DNA from 2 places in the Chromobacterium sp. genome. Region 2 is predicted to be linked to the other one. Evidence: riboswitches for the same ligand, from Rfam matches in the RefSeq annotation. Region 2 holds a riboswitch; the other holds the start of a gene.

Region 1 (7,414 bases), on a different contig from region 2:
TGCGCGGCCAGACTCCCGTCCGAGGGCGTGAGCCAGGTGCTGCTGATTTCCAGCTGAATGGCGGGCACGCCCAGCCGCGAGGCGAATTTGGCGATGGTCTGGTGCTTGGACGCGGCGAAGTAGTTGTCGGAGAGATTGAGCACGCCCTGCCCTCGCAAACGCTGCTCCAGCCGCTGTCGCAGCCAGGGCTTACCCAGGAGCGAAGCTCCGTTCAGGGTGCCGAAATCCACGTCGTAGGGCCGGTAGGGATGACTGCCGTGCAAGTCCAGCACCAGCAAGGGGCGCTGGTCGGCAATCAAAGCCGCCAGCTTGCGTTTGAAGGCGTTGTCGTCTTCGTAATTGGGGTCGGACGGCGAGGCGCGGGTGGTGTAGATCGCAGTGGCGCCGGCCAGTTGGTGCAACATCGCCGCCAAGGCCGCGGTGCCGCCGCCGTCGGAGAAACGGTATTGCCCGTCGCGAAACGGGCTAGTGGCGTGCGGCGCGGTGACGATGATGGGACGAGAACCCTCCAAAACCGCGAACCACGGCTCGCCGTTTTGCGGCGGCCTGTCCTTGGCGGCGTCCGCTTCCTGTTGCAACTTGATGGCCTCGACGATGTGGGCCGGTTCGATGACGGCCCGTTCCGGCGGGGTCTTGCCGATGGCGGACGCCGTCGATAAGACCAGAATCAGAATCCCCGCAGCCCACCCTCTTCTCATCGCCCTCCTCCTGATTCTTGCCCGATTATTGCTGGACCAGGTCGGCGCGGCTTGGTTCTGCGCGCCGACCCGGCAAGGCCGCGCTAGCGCGCAGGCTTTCGCGCGACGAGCAGCAGCAAGGCCGGACGGCGCGCGTGCGGCCGTAAACCGTCCCGATATGCCAGCGTCTGCGGGTCTGGCGCGGGCTCGCCCAGGTGAAGCAGTTGGAAGCCGGCGTCCAACAAGCCTTTCACATAGCTTTCCACCGTGCGGTGCTGCTTGATCACGCCGTCGACGAACCAGCGGCTTGTGCGCGCGTCTTGCTGGAAATACGCGTCCAGCGTCCAGTGTGATGGCTCGCCCGCCGCGTCCAGCGCCCAGCCCTGCGGGCTGGCGGTGCAAATCGGATGCTCCACCGTCAGCGCGAACACGCCGCCTGGCCGCAGCGCGGCGAACACGCGCGCCGCCACCGCAGCGTAATTCGCCACATAGTGCAGCGCCAGCGAAGACACCGCCAGATCATAAGCGTCGGCGGGCGGCTGATAGTCCTCGATGGCCGCGCGCCGGTAATGAATCGCTGAATCCTGGGTGCGCGCTCGCGCCTGTTCCAGCATGCGCTCGGACAAGTCCACCGCGGTGACGCTGGCCGCGCCCTCGCCGCGCGCCCAGCGGGCGAAATCGCCGAAACCGCAACCCAGGTCCAGCACGTCGGCGCCGGCCAGCGGCGGCAGCGCGCCGCGCAAGGCGGGCTGCTCCAAAACGCCGTTCAGCCCGGTGTCGCTGTCGCGCAAGGCTTGGTATTGGGAGAAAAAGATCGGATGGTCGTAGATGTTTTGCTGCATGGGGAGGCTCCGTAAAAAATCTAAGGAAAGCGCCCCAGGGCGACGCGCGGCGATGCCGACGCGCAAAGACACGCCAGGCTCTCAGAGCCTGGCGCGCGTCTTCTCTCATCCGGACTATCACCGTCGGCTTCGGCTTCTCACCGAATCTGCTGACCCGCGCATCATGGAAACGGCTGCGCGGCGCTCGCGGGCTCGCCGCCGGCATTCGCCGCGGCATACCGCCGGTGGGGAGTTTCACCCCGCCCTGAAGACCGGCACAGCATAAAGGCGGCGTAGAAGTTGGACAAGCCCAGCCCCATCGCGCATAGTCAGCGCATTCCAATTGCAATGGAGCGATGCATGACCCTGAAGCTGCCGATCTGGCTGGTTTTTTGTTTGAGCGCCGGCGCCGCCATCGCCGCGCCCACCCCCGCCGCCAAAGCTGAAATCGATCACCTGCTGGACTATCTGGCCAAATCCGGCTGTGAATTCAACCGCAACGGCAGCTGGTACGGTTCCAAGGAGGCCCGCGATCATCTGAACGACAAATACCAGTATTTGCTGAAAAAAGACTGGGTCAGCAACGCGGAAAGCTTCATCGAACGCGCGGCCACCCAGAGCAGCATCAGCGGCAAAGCCTACCAAGTGCGTTGCGGCGCGGCGCAGCCAGTGGCCAGCGCCGCCTGGCTGAAAGCGGAGCTGGGCCGCTACCGCCAGCGCAAATAAGCCGTTCCACGGGCGTCCGGCCGGCAATCCAGGCCTGCCGGAGCGCCACGCAGCTGTTATAATCACCGCTTTCCTGTAATCCAGTGTTCTTTTCCCGATGACTGCTGCCCAGCTGCTGGCCCAACTCAAGGCCGACCTCCCCTCCTGCCTGATCCGCGACCGCCACGCCTTGCGCCGCAAACTGAGCGACGCCGCCGAGCGGCTGAAGAAAAACCAGCCCGCGGACAGGCAGCTGGCCGATATCCAGACGCAGATCGAGCGCTCCGCCGCCAAGGTGGCCGCGCGCCGCGCCCATCTGCCCAAGCCCGATTTTGACGACGCCCTGCCGGTCAACCAGAAACTGGCCGACATCAAGACCGCGATCGAGCGTCACCAGGTGGTGATCATCTGCGGCGAAACCGGCTCCGGCAAAACCACCCAGCTGCCCAAGATCTGCCTGGAACTGGGCCGCGGCGTGCACGGCCTGATCGGCCACACCCAGCCGCGCCGCCTGGCCGCGCGCTCGGTGGCCAGCCGCATCGCCCAGGAACTGAAATCCACGCTGGGCGAGCATGTCGGCTTCAAAGTGCGCTTCACCGACAAGCTGTCGGACAAATCGGTGATCAAGCTGATGACCGACGGCATCATGCTGGCGGAAACCCAGACCGACCGTTACCTGGAAAGCTACGACACCATCATCATCGACGAGGCGCATGAGCGCAGCCTCAACATCGACTTCCTGCTGGGTTATCTGAAACAGCTGCTGCCGCGTCGGCCGGACCTGAAGGTGATCATCACCTCGGCCACCATAGATGCCGACCGCTTCTCCCGCCATTTCGACGGCGCGCCAGTGATCGAAGTCTCCGGCCGCACTTATCCGGTGGAAGTGCGTTACCGCCCGTTGGCGCAGCGCGACGAAGACGAGCGCGAAGTTGAGATGGAAGGCGCCATCGTCGACGCCGTCGACGAGCTGTCGCGCCAGGGTCCGGGCGATATGCTGGTCTTCCTGCCCGGCGAGCGCGAAATCCGCGAGACCGCGGAAAAACTGCGCAAGTCCGGCATCCGCGGCTACGAAATCCTGCCCTTGTTCGCGCGGCTGTCCAACGAGGACCAGCAGAAGATCTTCAAGCCTTCCGGCGGCCGCCGCATCGTGCTGGCCACCAATGTGGCCGAAACCTCGCTGACGGTGCCGGGCATCAAATACGTGATCGACACCGGCCAGGCGCGCATCAACCGCTACAGCCCGCGCGCCAAGGTGGAACAGCTGCAAGTGGAGAAAATCTCCCAGGCGGCGGCGCGGCAGCGCGCCGGCCGTTGCGGCCGCGTCGAGGCCGGCATCTGCGTGCGCCTGTACGGCGAGGACGACTTCAACCAGCGCCCGGCCTTCACCGATCCGGAAATCGTCCGCTCCAACCTGGCCGCGGTCATCCTGCGCATGGCCGCGCTGCGGCTGGGCAAGGTGGATGCCTTCCCCTTCCTGGAAGCGCCGAGCAGCCGGCTGATCGCCGATGGCTACCAGGTGCTGACCGAACTGGGCGCGGTGGACGACAAGGGCGAACTCACCAACGTGGGCAAGGAGCTGGCGCGGATTCCGGTGGACCCGAAAGTGGGCCGCCTGCTGCTGGCCGGCCGCGACTTCGGCTGCGTGCGCGAAGTGCTGATCATCGCCGCCGCCCTCAGCGTGCAGGACCCGCGCGAACGCCCGTTCGAGGCGCGCGAGGCGGCCGAACGCGCGCAGGCGCGCTTCAACGACGAGAAGTCCGACTTCCTGTCCTTCCTGCACCTGTGGGACTTCTTCTCCGACGCGCTCAAGCACAAGAAATCCAACCGTCTGCTGATCAACACCTGCCACGAGCACTTCCTGTCCCATCTGCGCTTGCGCGAATGGCGCGAACTGCACGCGCAGCTGGCCGACATCGCCGGCGAGCTGGGCCTGATCAAGCGCGAACAGGCGCACGCCGACGCCGAGCAGCCGGACGCGCAGATGACGCAGAAAAAGCGCCAGCAGCTGGACGCCGTCGCTTATGAAAACCTGCACAAGGCGCTGGTGACCGGCCTGATCGGCAATCTGGGCATGAAAAACCAGGAAGGCGACGATTACCAAGGCACCCGCGGCGTCAACTTCCACGTTTTTCCCGGCTCCGGCCTGAAAAAAGCCAAGCCCAAATGGCTGGTGGCGGCGGAACTGGTGGAAACCACCCGCCTCTACGCCCGCTGCGTGGCCAAGATCGAGCCGGAATGGGTGGAAAAGCTGGCGCCGCACCTAGTCAAATACCATTACTTCGACCCGCACTGGGAAAAGAGCCGTGGCGAAGTGGTGGCCAGCGAACGCGTCACCCTGTACGGCCTGACCCTGGTGCCGCGCCGGCCGGTCAGCTATGGCCGCATCGCGCCGGAAGAAGCGCGCGAGCTGTTCATCCGCGGCGCGCTGGTGAATATGGACTATGTCAGCAACGCGCCCTTCTTCCAGCGCAATCAGCAATTGATACGCGAAGTGGAGCAGCTGGAGCACAAGGCGCGGCGTCAGGACGTGCTGGTGGACGAAGAGGCGCTGTTCGCCTTCTACAGCGAACGAATTCCGGCCGAGGTGGTGGACGCCGCCAGCTTCGAGGCCTGGTGCAAGGAGGCGGAAAAGACCGAAGCCAAGCTGCTGCACCTGACGCGTGAAGAACTGATGCGCCACGCCGCGCAACATGTCACCGAAAACCAGTTCCCGGAATGGCTGGAGCTGGAAGACGGCCGCCTCAAGCTGCGCTACCGCTTCGAACCCAACCACCCGCTGGACGGCGTCACCCTGGACGTGCCGCTGGCCATCCTCAACCGCCTGCAGCCGGCCGCCTTCGAATGGCTGGTGCCCGGCATGGTGCGCGAGAAACTGCAACAGCTGATCAAGGGCCTGCCCAAGCAGATCCGCCGCTGCTGCGTGCCGGTGCCGGACTTCGTCACCCGCTTCCTCAGCGTCAATCCGGATCAACAGCAGCCGATCGCGCCGCAGCTGGCGCGCTTCATCCTGCGCGAAACCGGCGGCGTCAAGGTGGACATCGACGACTTCCGCGCCCAGGAGCTGCCGGCCCATCTGCTGTTCAACTTCCGCGTCATTGACGACGGCAAGCAGGAAATCGGCCTGGGCCGCGACCTGCTGGCGCTGCAAAAGCAGTTCGGCCAGGCCGCCCAGCTGACTTTCCGCGACACCAGCGCGGAATTCGAGCGCGATGATGTCAGCAGCTGGGACTTTGGCGAACTGCCGGAAAGCATACAGTTCGCCCGCGGCCGCCAGCAGCTGACCGGCTATCCGGCGCTGACGCTGGAGCAGGACAAGGTGGCGATCCGCCTGTTCGACACCCAGTTGATGGCCGAGCGCCATCACCGCCAGGGCGTGATCCGGCTGCTGCAGCTGCAGCTCAAGGAGCAGATGAAGCAGCTGTCCAAGGGCCTGCCCGGCATGACCCAGCTGGGCTTGCAGCTGCGCGCGGTGGCCAATGTCGACGAATTGCTGGCCGACGCCATCGCCTGCATCTGCGACCGCGCCTTCATCGGCGACGACGCGCTGCCGCGCAATGAGAAAGCCTTCAACGACCAGAAAACCCGCGCCCGCACCCGGCTGCCGGCGGTCAACCAGGCGGTGACCCAGTATCTGGGCCAGGTGGCATCCGAATACGGCCCGCTCAGCGTCAAGATGCAGAAGCACAAGCTGGGCTACGAGCTGCAGCAGCAATTGGCCAAGCTGGTTTACAAGGGCTTCCTGGCCGCCACGCCGTGGAGCCAGCTGCCTCACCTGCCGCGCTATATGCGCGCGATGGGCTTGCGCATGGACAAGCAGCCGGCCAATCCGCAGCGCGACGGCCAGCGCGGCGCGGAAATCCGCGACCTATGGCAGAAATGGGAAACCCGGGTAGCCGAGGACAATGAAGCCGAAGGCGCGTCCCAGGCCTTGCTGGATTTCCGCTGGCAGATCGAGGAACTGCGCGTCAGCCTGTTCGCCCAGGAACTGAAAACGCCATACCCGGTGTCCGCCAAGCGGCTGTTGAAGCAGTGGAACGAGCTGCCGCGCTAATGTTCGCCAGACCTTGAACTGGCTCGCCCTGGCATGACAAAACGGCGGCGTCTTTATCGACGCCGCCGTTTTTCTATGCGCGCTGCACGCCCTTCAATGCACTGGATGCGACAAGCCCGGCCTATTCCCCCAGGCCAGCAGGAACAAACCCATCGCCAGCCCCACCAGGCAGAAAATCATCAGATAGCCGGCCAGCGCCAGCGAGCTGACCTCCATCCACAGCGATAGCAAGACCGGCGTGAAGCCGCCCACCACCGCGTAAGCCACATTGTAGGAAAACGACAGGCCGCTGAAGCGGATGGGCGCCGGAAACGCGCGCACCATCAGAAAAGGCACCGCGCCGACGATGCCGGCGAAGAAACCGGTCAGCGTGTACAGCGGATGCAGCCAGCTCACATCGTGCCCCATGGTCTGGTAGAAACACCAGCTGCTGACACCCAGCAGCAGGCTGCCCGCGGTGAACACCGGGCCGCCGCCGAAGCGGTCCACCGCCAGGCCGGCGACGATGCAGCCCACGCTCAGCGCGACGATGGCCAGACTGTTGGCGAACAGCGCCTCCACCGGCGGCACGCCGAACTGCTTCTGCAAAAAGGTGGGCGTCATCAGAATCACCACCACGATGGTGACCGACAACATCGCGGTGGCCGCCATCGACACGGCCATGCCCAGGCGATGGCCGCGCAGCACCGCCTTTAGCGGCAGCTCGGCGGACAAGGCCTTGCGCGCCTGCATTTCGCTGAACACCGGGGTCTCGTGCAGCCAGCGGCGCAGATACATCGCCACCAGGCCGAAGACGCCGCCGATCAGGAAGGGAATGCGCCAGGCGCCGCTTTCCAACTGCTGCGGCGTGAATAACAGATTCATCGCCATCGCGATCAGGGAGCCGAACAGAATGCCTATGGTCAGCCCCGAGGTGATGATGCCGCACGCCAGGCCGGTGCGGCTGGGCGGCGCGTGCTCGGCGACGAACACCCAGGCGCCGGGCACTTCGCCGCCTATGGCCGCGCCCTGCAATACGCGCAGCAAGAGCAACAAGACCGGCGCCCACACCCCGATGTCCTGATACGTGGGCAGCAAGCCCATCGCCAGCGTCGGCAAGGCCATCAGCACGATGCTGAGCGTGAACATGCGCTTGCGGCCGAACAGATCGCCGAAGT
Region 2 (7,414 bases):
AATTCATCGCTCCCCCGCCACACGCGGTGCTGGCCATGCCCAGCATCACCCACGCCGGTGACAGCTTCCAGTTCGCATTGCGGCTGGAAGAGCGGCCGGGCACACCCAAGTTGCTGCTAATGGCTGGACGTCCGTACAGCCAGCTGCGCGAATTCCATTTGCGCGACGGCGGACAGGAAACGCTGATACGCGTGTCGCGACTGCATCTGCAAACGCCGCTGTTCCAGATCATGGAATATCGCAATAGCAACCATTTCTGATTCAGATCAAGCTTTTAACTCGACACGCCCCTTCCGCTCGCCCAAGATGCAGCGCCAAACCGTATTGAATCAATGAGCTACGCGCTCAAGCGGGCGGCAAACCCGCGACCAGCCCGGCGCCAGCGGCGCGGCGGCGTTTTTTTCGGGTAAACTCCCCGGCATCTATCGTTTGATTCATGGAGTTTTGGATGCGCTCGGTTATTCACGCCGCCGACCGGATTGTGGTCAAGGTTGGCTCCAGTCTCGTCACCAATGACGGCAAGGGCCTGGATATGGCGGCGCTCAATCGCTGGGCCGCGGAAATTGCCGAACTGAAGCGACGCGGCAAACAGGTGGTGCTGGTCTCCAGCGGCGCGATTGCCGAAGGCTGCCAGCGCCTGGGCTGGACCGTGCGCCCCAAGGGCGTGCACGAATTGCAGGCCGCGGCGGCGGTCGGGCAAATGGGTTTGTGCCAGGCTTATGAAACCGCCTTCCGCGGTTTCGGCCTACAAACCGCGCAGATTCTGCTGACGCATGAAGACCTTGCCGATCGCACTCGTTACCTGAATGCCCGCTCCACGCTGACCAGCCTGTTGAACCTGAACACGGTGCCCATCATCAACGAGAACGACACCGTGGTCACCGATGAAATCCGCTTTGGGGACAACGATACCTTGGGCGCGCTGGTGACCAATCTGATCGAGGCCGACGCGCTGATCATTCTCACCGATCAACAAGGCCTGTACAGCGCCGACCCGCGCAAACAACCGGACGCGGAATTCATTCACGAGGCCGTTGCCGGCGAAGCCCGGCTGGAAGAGATGGCCGGCGGCGCCGGCTCCAGCGTCGGCACCGGCGGCATGATCACCAAGATTCTCGCCGCCAAGCGCGCGGCGCGCAGTGGCGCGGCCACGGTCATCGCCTGCGGCCGCGAGCATCAAGTGCTGTCGCGCCTGGCCGACGGCGAGGGCATAGGCACCCAGTTGCTGCCGCCCACCAGCCGCATGGCGGCGCGCAAGCAATGGCTGGCCGATCACCTGAAGCTGTCCGGCCGCCTGGTGCTGGATGCCGGCGCCGCGCAAGCGGTGCGCGAACGCGGCACCAGCCTGCTGCCTATCGGCGTTTGCGCTGTGGAAGGCGATTTCCTGCGCGGCGAAGCAGTCGCCTGCGTGGACCAGGACGGCGCGGAAGTCGCCCGCGGCCTGGTCAACTACAGCTCCAGCGAAGCGCGCACCATCATGCAGAAACCGACGCGGGAAATCGAGGCCGCGCTCGGCTACATGATAGAGCCGGAGCTGATCCATCGCGACAATATGGTTGCCTTGTAACACCCTGCCGGCCCACCGCGCGCGCGGCAGCTCCCTCAGGCGGCAAGCCGGTCCAGGCTTGCCGTTCTACTTAATCACCTGCTTTCTAGAGGATTCACGCGTATGAAAAAGCTGGCCCTTTCGGCGCTTCTGGCTCTGACTTGGGGCTCGGCAATGGCCGAGGACGTACTCCATATCTACAACTGGAACAACGCCCTGTCCGCGGATACCGCCAAGCGTTTCGAACAATCGTGCAAATGCCGGCTGGTACAGGACTACTACGGTGACAACGAGGAAATGCTGGCCAAGCTGGCCGCCGGCGCCAAAGGCTACGACATGGTGTTTCCCACCGCCTTCGCGGTCAGCACCTTGATCAAGCAGGGCAAGACCCAGCCGCTGAACAAGGCTCAGCTGCCCAATTGGAAAAACCTCAACGCCGGCTATCTGGCGCTGAATGCGCCATTCGATGCCGGCAACAAGGTGGCGGCGCCCACCGTGGTATCGCTGACCTTATTGGGTTACAACGAGACCCAGCTGCAAAAAGCCGGCGTGCTGGCCCAGGCCAATAGTTGGGCGCTGCTGTTCGACCCCGCGGTGCTGGCCAAGATCAAGGGCCGGGTCACCGTGCTGGATTCGCAGCGCGAACTGATGTCCGCCGCGCTGCTCTACCTAGGCAAGGACGCCAATTCCACCTCCCCCGCCGACTGGAAAGCCGCCGCTGAAGTGATCCGCAAGGCCAAGCCCTACTGGGCCGCCTTCAATAACCAGAGTTATATCAAGGAACTGACCGTCGGCAATATCTGGGTGGCCCACGGCTATTCCAACGATCTGTTCCAGGCGCAGCAAGATGCGCAGCACGCCAAACGTCCATTCAAGCTGGCTTACCAGCCGCAGAAAGAAGGCAATATCCTGGCGGTGGACAATATGGTGGTGCTGAAGGACGCGCCAAGGCCGGACCTCGCGCACCGCTTCATCAATTTCATGCTGGACGGCAAGAACGCCGCCGAGATCTCCAACCAGATCGGCGCCACCAACCCGGTCAAGGCAGCGGAAGCGTTCTTCAAGCCACAGATCAAGGCCAACCCGGTGATCATGCTGGACCCGGCCAAGGGCAAGTACGTGGCCTTGAAGGACCTGGATGTGAAGTCCCGACGTGAATTGAACCGCTTATGGTCGCAAATCAAGATCGGTCGTTGATCGATGCGAAAATCCCGGTCCTAAGACCGGGATTTTTCATTCACCGGGCGGGTGTTCGCCCTTGCGCATTTCCACCGCCTTCATGATCACATGGGCCAACATCGCGCACAGGAAGAACAGCAGCATCACCCAGGCGATGGAGCGCAGCGTGTCGATGAAGGTATTGAACAACTCCAGCAGCCAGCGTTCACCGGTCAGGTCCAGCGCGGTGCTGCCCTTGCCCGCGGCTGGCGGCAGGTATTTCTCCAGCGACCATTGCCGCACCCCGCCGGACACCCCGGTGACCACGATGGCGAAGAAAATGTATTTGCGCCAGGCGTCGGTCAGATCCCGTCCCAGGATGCGCGCCAGAATCTTGTTGACCGCCGGATCGAAAAAACGCGCGGTGAATACCGAAGTGGCAATCGCCACCGCCAGGGTCAGGCCAAACAGAGCGTAAAACATAATCGTCCCCCGCCGCAGCGGAATGCCGTGTCAAAGCCGGGATTGTACGCCTGAGCGGCGGTGGCGGCGATCAAGGGATTGCCGTGCTGCTGCGCGCAGGCGACACTGCCTCAATCCTTGAGCGGCAAGCCGAAATGCTGATAGGCCAGCGCTGTCGCCATCCGACCACGCGGAGTGCGCTGCAAATAGCCTTGCTGGATCAGGAAAGGCTCGATCACATCCTCGATGGTATCCGTGGACTCGCCTATCGCCGCCGCCACATTGTCCAGACCCACCGGCCCGCCGGAAAACTTCTCCAGAATCGCCTGCAGCAGCTTGCGGTCCATGATGTCCAGACCGGCCGGGTCCACATCCAGCATCGCCAGCGCGGCGTCCGCCACCTCGGCGCTGACCGTGCCGTCGGCCTTCACTTCGGCGTAATCGCGCACCCGGCGCAGCAGCCGGTTGGCGATGCGCGGCGTGCCGCGGCTGCGGCGCGCTACTTCGAACGCGCCGTCGTCCGCCAGCTTGACGTTCAGCAAGCCGGCGGAGCGGCTGACGATGCGGGTCAGTTCTTCCGCGGTGTAGAACTCCAAGCGCGCGACGATGCCGAAGCGGTCGCGCAGCGGATTGGTCAACATGCCGGCGCGGGTGGTGGCGCCGACCAGGGTGAACGGCGGCAGATCTATCTTCACCGAACGTGCCGCCGGCCCCTCGCCTATCATGATGTCGATCTGGTAATCCTCCAGCGCCGGATAGAGGATTTCCTCCACCACCGGGCTCAGCCGGTGGATCTCGTCGATGAACAACACATCATGCGGCTCCAGATTGGTCAGCAAGGCGGCCAGGTCCCCCGCGCGCTCCAGCACCGGCCCCGAAGTCTGCCGCAGATTGACGCCCATTTCGCGGGCGACGATGTGCGCCAGCGTGGTCTTGCCCAGGCCGGGCGGCCCGAACAGCAAGACATGGTCCAGCGCTTCCTTGCGGCGCTTGGCCGCCTCGATAAAGATTTCCAGCTGCTCGCGCGCCTTTTTCTGGCCGACATATTCGTCCAGCTGCTTGGGGCGCAATGCGCGTTCCAGCACCTCTTCCTGGCTGGACAGGCTTTGCTGGGTAACGACGCGCGGCTCGGGCGCGCCGCCGTACAAGTTGTCGGTTTCAATCATGGTGTCAGCCGCCGGCCAAAAAAACGAATGCCCAATCTTACCACCGCGGCGCTATAATCGCCGCTGGTCCGCCCAATCCTGGCGTACCAACGCAACGTCTTCAGGGCGGGGTGCAACTCCCCACCGGCGGTATGATCGCAAGATCGAGCCCGCGAGCGCTTCCGCCTCCCGGCGGAGGGTCAGCAGATCTGGTGACAGGCCAGAGCCGACGGTAATAGTCCGGATGAGAGAAGACGACAAGGCCGCGTGCCGCGCTCAGTCGCCGCCCGCGGCGTGGTCGCTGCGCGCTTGGCGCGCGGGCAGGCTTGCGCCGGCCCTTTTCACGCCCTGGAACCTGTTTCTCAAACTATCAGAGGACCGTTTCCATGAGTATCGCCTTATCCCCCGACACATTGTCCCAACGCATAGAGGCGGCGCTGAGCGCCTTGCGGCTCGGCCTGCCGGTCATCGTTCCCGACGATGACGATCGCGAAAATGAAGCCGACCTGATCCTGGCCGCCGACGTGCTGAGCGAAGCCGAAATGGCGCGCCTGATCCGCGATTGCAGCGGCATCGTCTGCCTGTGCCTGACCGCCGAGCATGCCGCCCGGCTGCAATTGCCGCCGATGACGCAGCGCAACGGCAGCCGCTACGGCACCGCCTTCACCGTCAGCATAGAAGCCGCTCAAGGCGTCAGCACCGGCGTATCCGCCGCCGACCGGCTGCGCACCATACAAGCCGCCGTCCATCCACAGGCGCAGGCCGACGACGTGGTCAGTCCCGGCCACGTCTTTCCGCTGGTCGCCGCCGCCGGCGGCGTATTGAGCCGGCGCGGCCACACCGAGGCCGCGGTGGAACTGGCGCGATTGGCCGGCTTCCAGCCCGCCGGCGTGCTGTGCGAGTTGATGAATCCGGACGGCAGCATGATGCGCGGCGCGCAAATCCAGGACTATGCGCAGCGGCATGCGCTACCCATTTTGAGCGTGGCCGAGCTCGCGACCTGGATCGCCGGCCAGAACTTAGCCGCCGCGCCGCTGTCTGCTTGATCTTTGCCTCCAGCCGCGGGCAACTGCCCGCGGCTCTGCCGCCGATCCGACCATGCTTCGCTTTCTCTCCTTCCGCAGTCTGCTGCTAAGCAGCTTTCTGATCGTCGCCGTCGTGCCCTCCGCGGTGCTGATCCAACTGCGCAATGAACTGGGGCAGGCCGCCACCACGCTGCGCTCGCACCAGGAGCAGGCCAAGGACTGGCAGGACGCCAACCGCGTGTCTCGCGAGCAATCCGCCCAGTTTGAACGCGCCACGCGCCAGGCCCAGATTCTGAAAGACCGCGCGCTGGCCAATGCCGCCGCCGGCGCCTGGCAGGAAATCGCGCTGTCCCAACAGAAGCTGCTGCGTAGCGGCAATCCGGCGCTGACGCGCAGCGCCGAATCGATCCTATCGATACAACCACAGTTACAGGCGCTGCCTGCGCGCGCCGGCTCACAACGGGACCGCCTGTTCCGGCAACTGGATCAGCACCTGAGCGCGCAAAGCCTGCAGATCAACCAACAATTGGACCAGAGCCAGCGCGAATGGCAGTCCTCGATCACCGAGATGCGCCGCACCGCCGATCGGCTGGCCTGGCTGTCGCTGGTCTCCGCCCTGCTGTTGGCGCTGGCGATGACGCTGCTGATCAGCTGGCCGCTGCGCAAGCTGCAAGCCAAGATCGCGCGCATGAGCGATGGCGCTCGCCTGCAGGACTGGCGGCAATCCGGCCCCGCCGACCTGCAGCGCCTGGCGCTGGAGCTCGCTCAGCTGGATCGGCGGCTGGCGGCGCTGGAAGAACAGAAAGGCCGTTTCTTCCGTCAGGTTTCCCATGAATTGAAGACCCCGCTGGCCGCCATTCACGAAGCCGCCGCGCTGTTGCGGGAAGAAGTGCTGGGCCGCTTGTCCCCGCAGCAGCAGGAAATCGTGCTCATTCTGCAGAACAACGCGCAAACCCTGCGTCTGCGCGTCGAGGCCTTATTGCGCTATGATGCCGGCCAATGGCTGTCCGATATCTTGACCGTCGAAGTCTTCGATCTGCCGGCGCTGATAGCGGACCGGCTGCAGGCCAGCCGCCCGCTGCTGCAAGCCAAGCGTCTGGGCGTCGATGTCGCCGGCGCGGCGTCCCGGGTTCGCGGCGACCGCTCCAAGGTGGAAACCATTCTTGACAATCTATTGATCAACGCCATCCGCCACAGCCCCGCCGGCAGCGCCTTGTCCATCCGCCATGGCCGCGACACCGGCGGCGTCTGGCTGGAAGTCTGCGATCAGGGTCCCGGCGTGCCGACGGCGCAACGCGAGCGGATTTTCGAACCATTCTGGAGTGGCCCGCCGCCGCCGGGCGAACAGCCCGGCACCGGCTTGGGCTTGGCGATGGCGCTCGGCTTCGCCCAATTGATGCGCGGCGAACTGACGCTGGAACAGCGCCAGACCGCCGGTGCCTGCTTCCGCCTGAGCTGGCCGGAACCGGAGAATTTATCATGACGTTCCCCTTCATTGACGCCTGGCCGCGCCGGCTATTCTGGCTTTGCTGCCTGTTGAGCCTGGGCGCCTGCGCCCAGCCACGCCCGCGCGCCACCGCGCCGGCGGCGCCCATCATCCGCTGCCCGGATGCCAACCAGATCTTGTTGCTGCAAGGTCAGACCCGCGATGTCCAGGCCTTGGCCCTCGCGGGCCGGGAAAGCTGCGGCAGCAGTCGCTTGCTGGGGCTGTTGCAACAGCTCCAAGCCCCGGAAAACCGCGCGGATGCGCAACGACTGCAAATCCAGTTCGAAAGCTTGCTAAGCAAACCCGAGCAATTGGACCCCGCCAGCCTCAGCCTAGCGCGCTCAGTGCTGCAACAATTGCAGGAACGCCGCAAGCTGACCGAGGCGCTGGAGCGACAGCAGGCGCAAAACCGCGACTTGCAGAAACGCTACGATGATCTGAACGCCAAGCTGAACGCATTGCGCGAAGTGGAGCGCGATCTGCAATTGAAACCCAGCAAGACCAAGGGAGCACAGCCATGAGCACGCCCGCCCGCATCGTACTGGTCGACGACGACCCGGATTTGCTGCGCCTGGTCGGCTTGCGCCTCGGC

Evidence for each region. Region 2 has a riboswitch for FMN ahead of ribB (3,4-dihydroxy-2-butanone-4-phosphate synthase). Riboswitches for the same ligand answer to the same signal wherever they lie in the genome.
Region 1: it holds a riboswitch for FMN, as region 2 does, so the genes downstream of both, ACE3QM_RS00260 (class I SAM-dependent methyltransferase) here and ribB (3,4-dihydroxy-2-butanone-4-phosphate synthase) in region 2, are expected to answer to the same signal.

The regions. Positions count from the first base shown of each region.
Region 1 is NZ_JAYSGF010000001.1:65,453-72,866, reverse strand. It holds gene ACE3QM_RS00265 (hypothetical protein) at 1-698, opposite strand, end outside; gene ACE3QM_RS00260 (class I SAM-dependent methyltransferase) at 782-1,519, opposite strand; FMN riboswitch at 1,613-1,775, opposite strand; gene ACE3QM_RS00255 (DUF5329 domain-containing protein) at 1,859-2,224, shown strand; gene hrpA (ATP-dependent RNA helicase HrpA) at 2,322-6,257, shown strand; gene ACE3QM_RS00245 (MFS transporter) at 6,351-7,414, opposite strand, start outside.
Region 2 is NZ_JAYSGF010000018.1:66,501-73,914, reverse strand. It holds gene ACE3QM_RS11740 (hypothetical protein) at 1-260, shown strand, start outside; gene proB (glutamate 5-kinase) at 449-1,567, shown strand; gene ACE3QM_RS11730 (PotD/PotF family extracellular solute-binding protein) at 1,670-2,743, shown strand; gene ACE3QM_RS11725 (hypothetical protein) at 2,780-3,187, opposite strand; gene ruvB (Holliday junction branch migration DNA helicase RuvB) at 3,298-4,332, opposite strand; FMN riboswitch at 4,425-4,571, shown strand; gene ribB (3,4-dihydroxy-2-butanone-4-phosphate synthase) at 4,698-5,357, shown strand; gene ACE3QM_RS11710 (sensor histidine kinase KdpD) at 5,410-6,819, shown strand; gene ACE3QM_RS11705 (hypothetical protein) at 6,816-7,343, shown strand; gene ACE3QM_RS11700 (sigma 54-interacting transcriptional regulator) at 7,340-7,414, shown strand, end outside.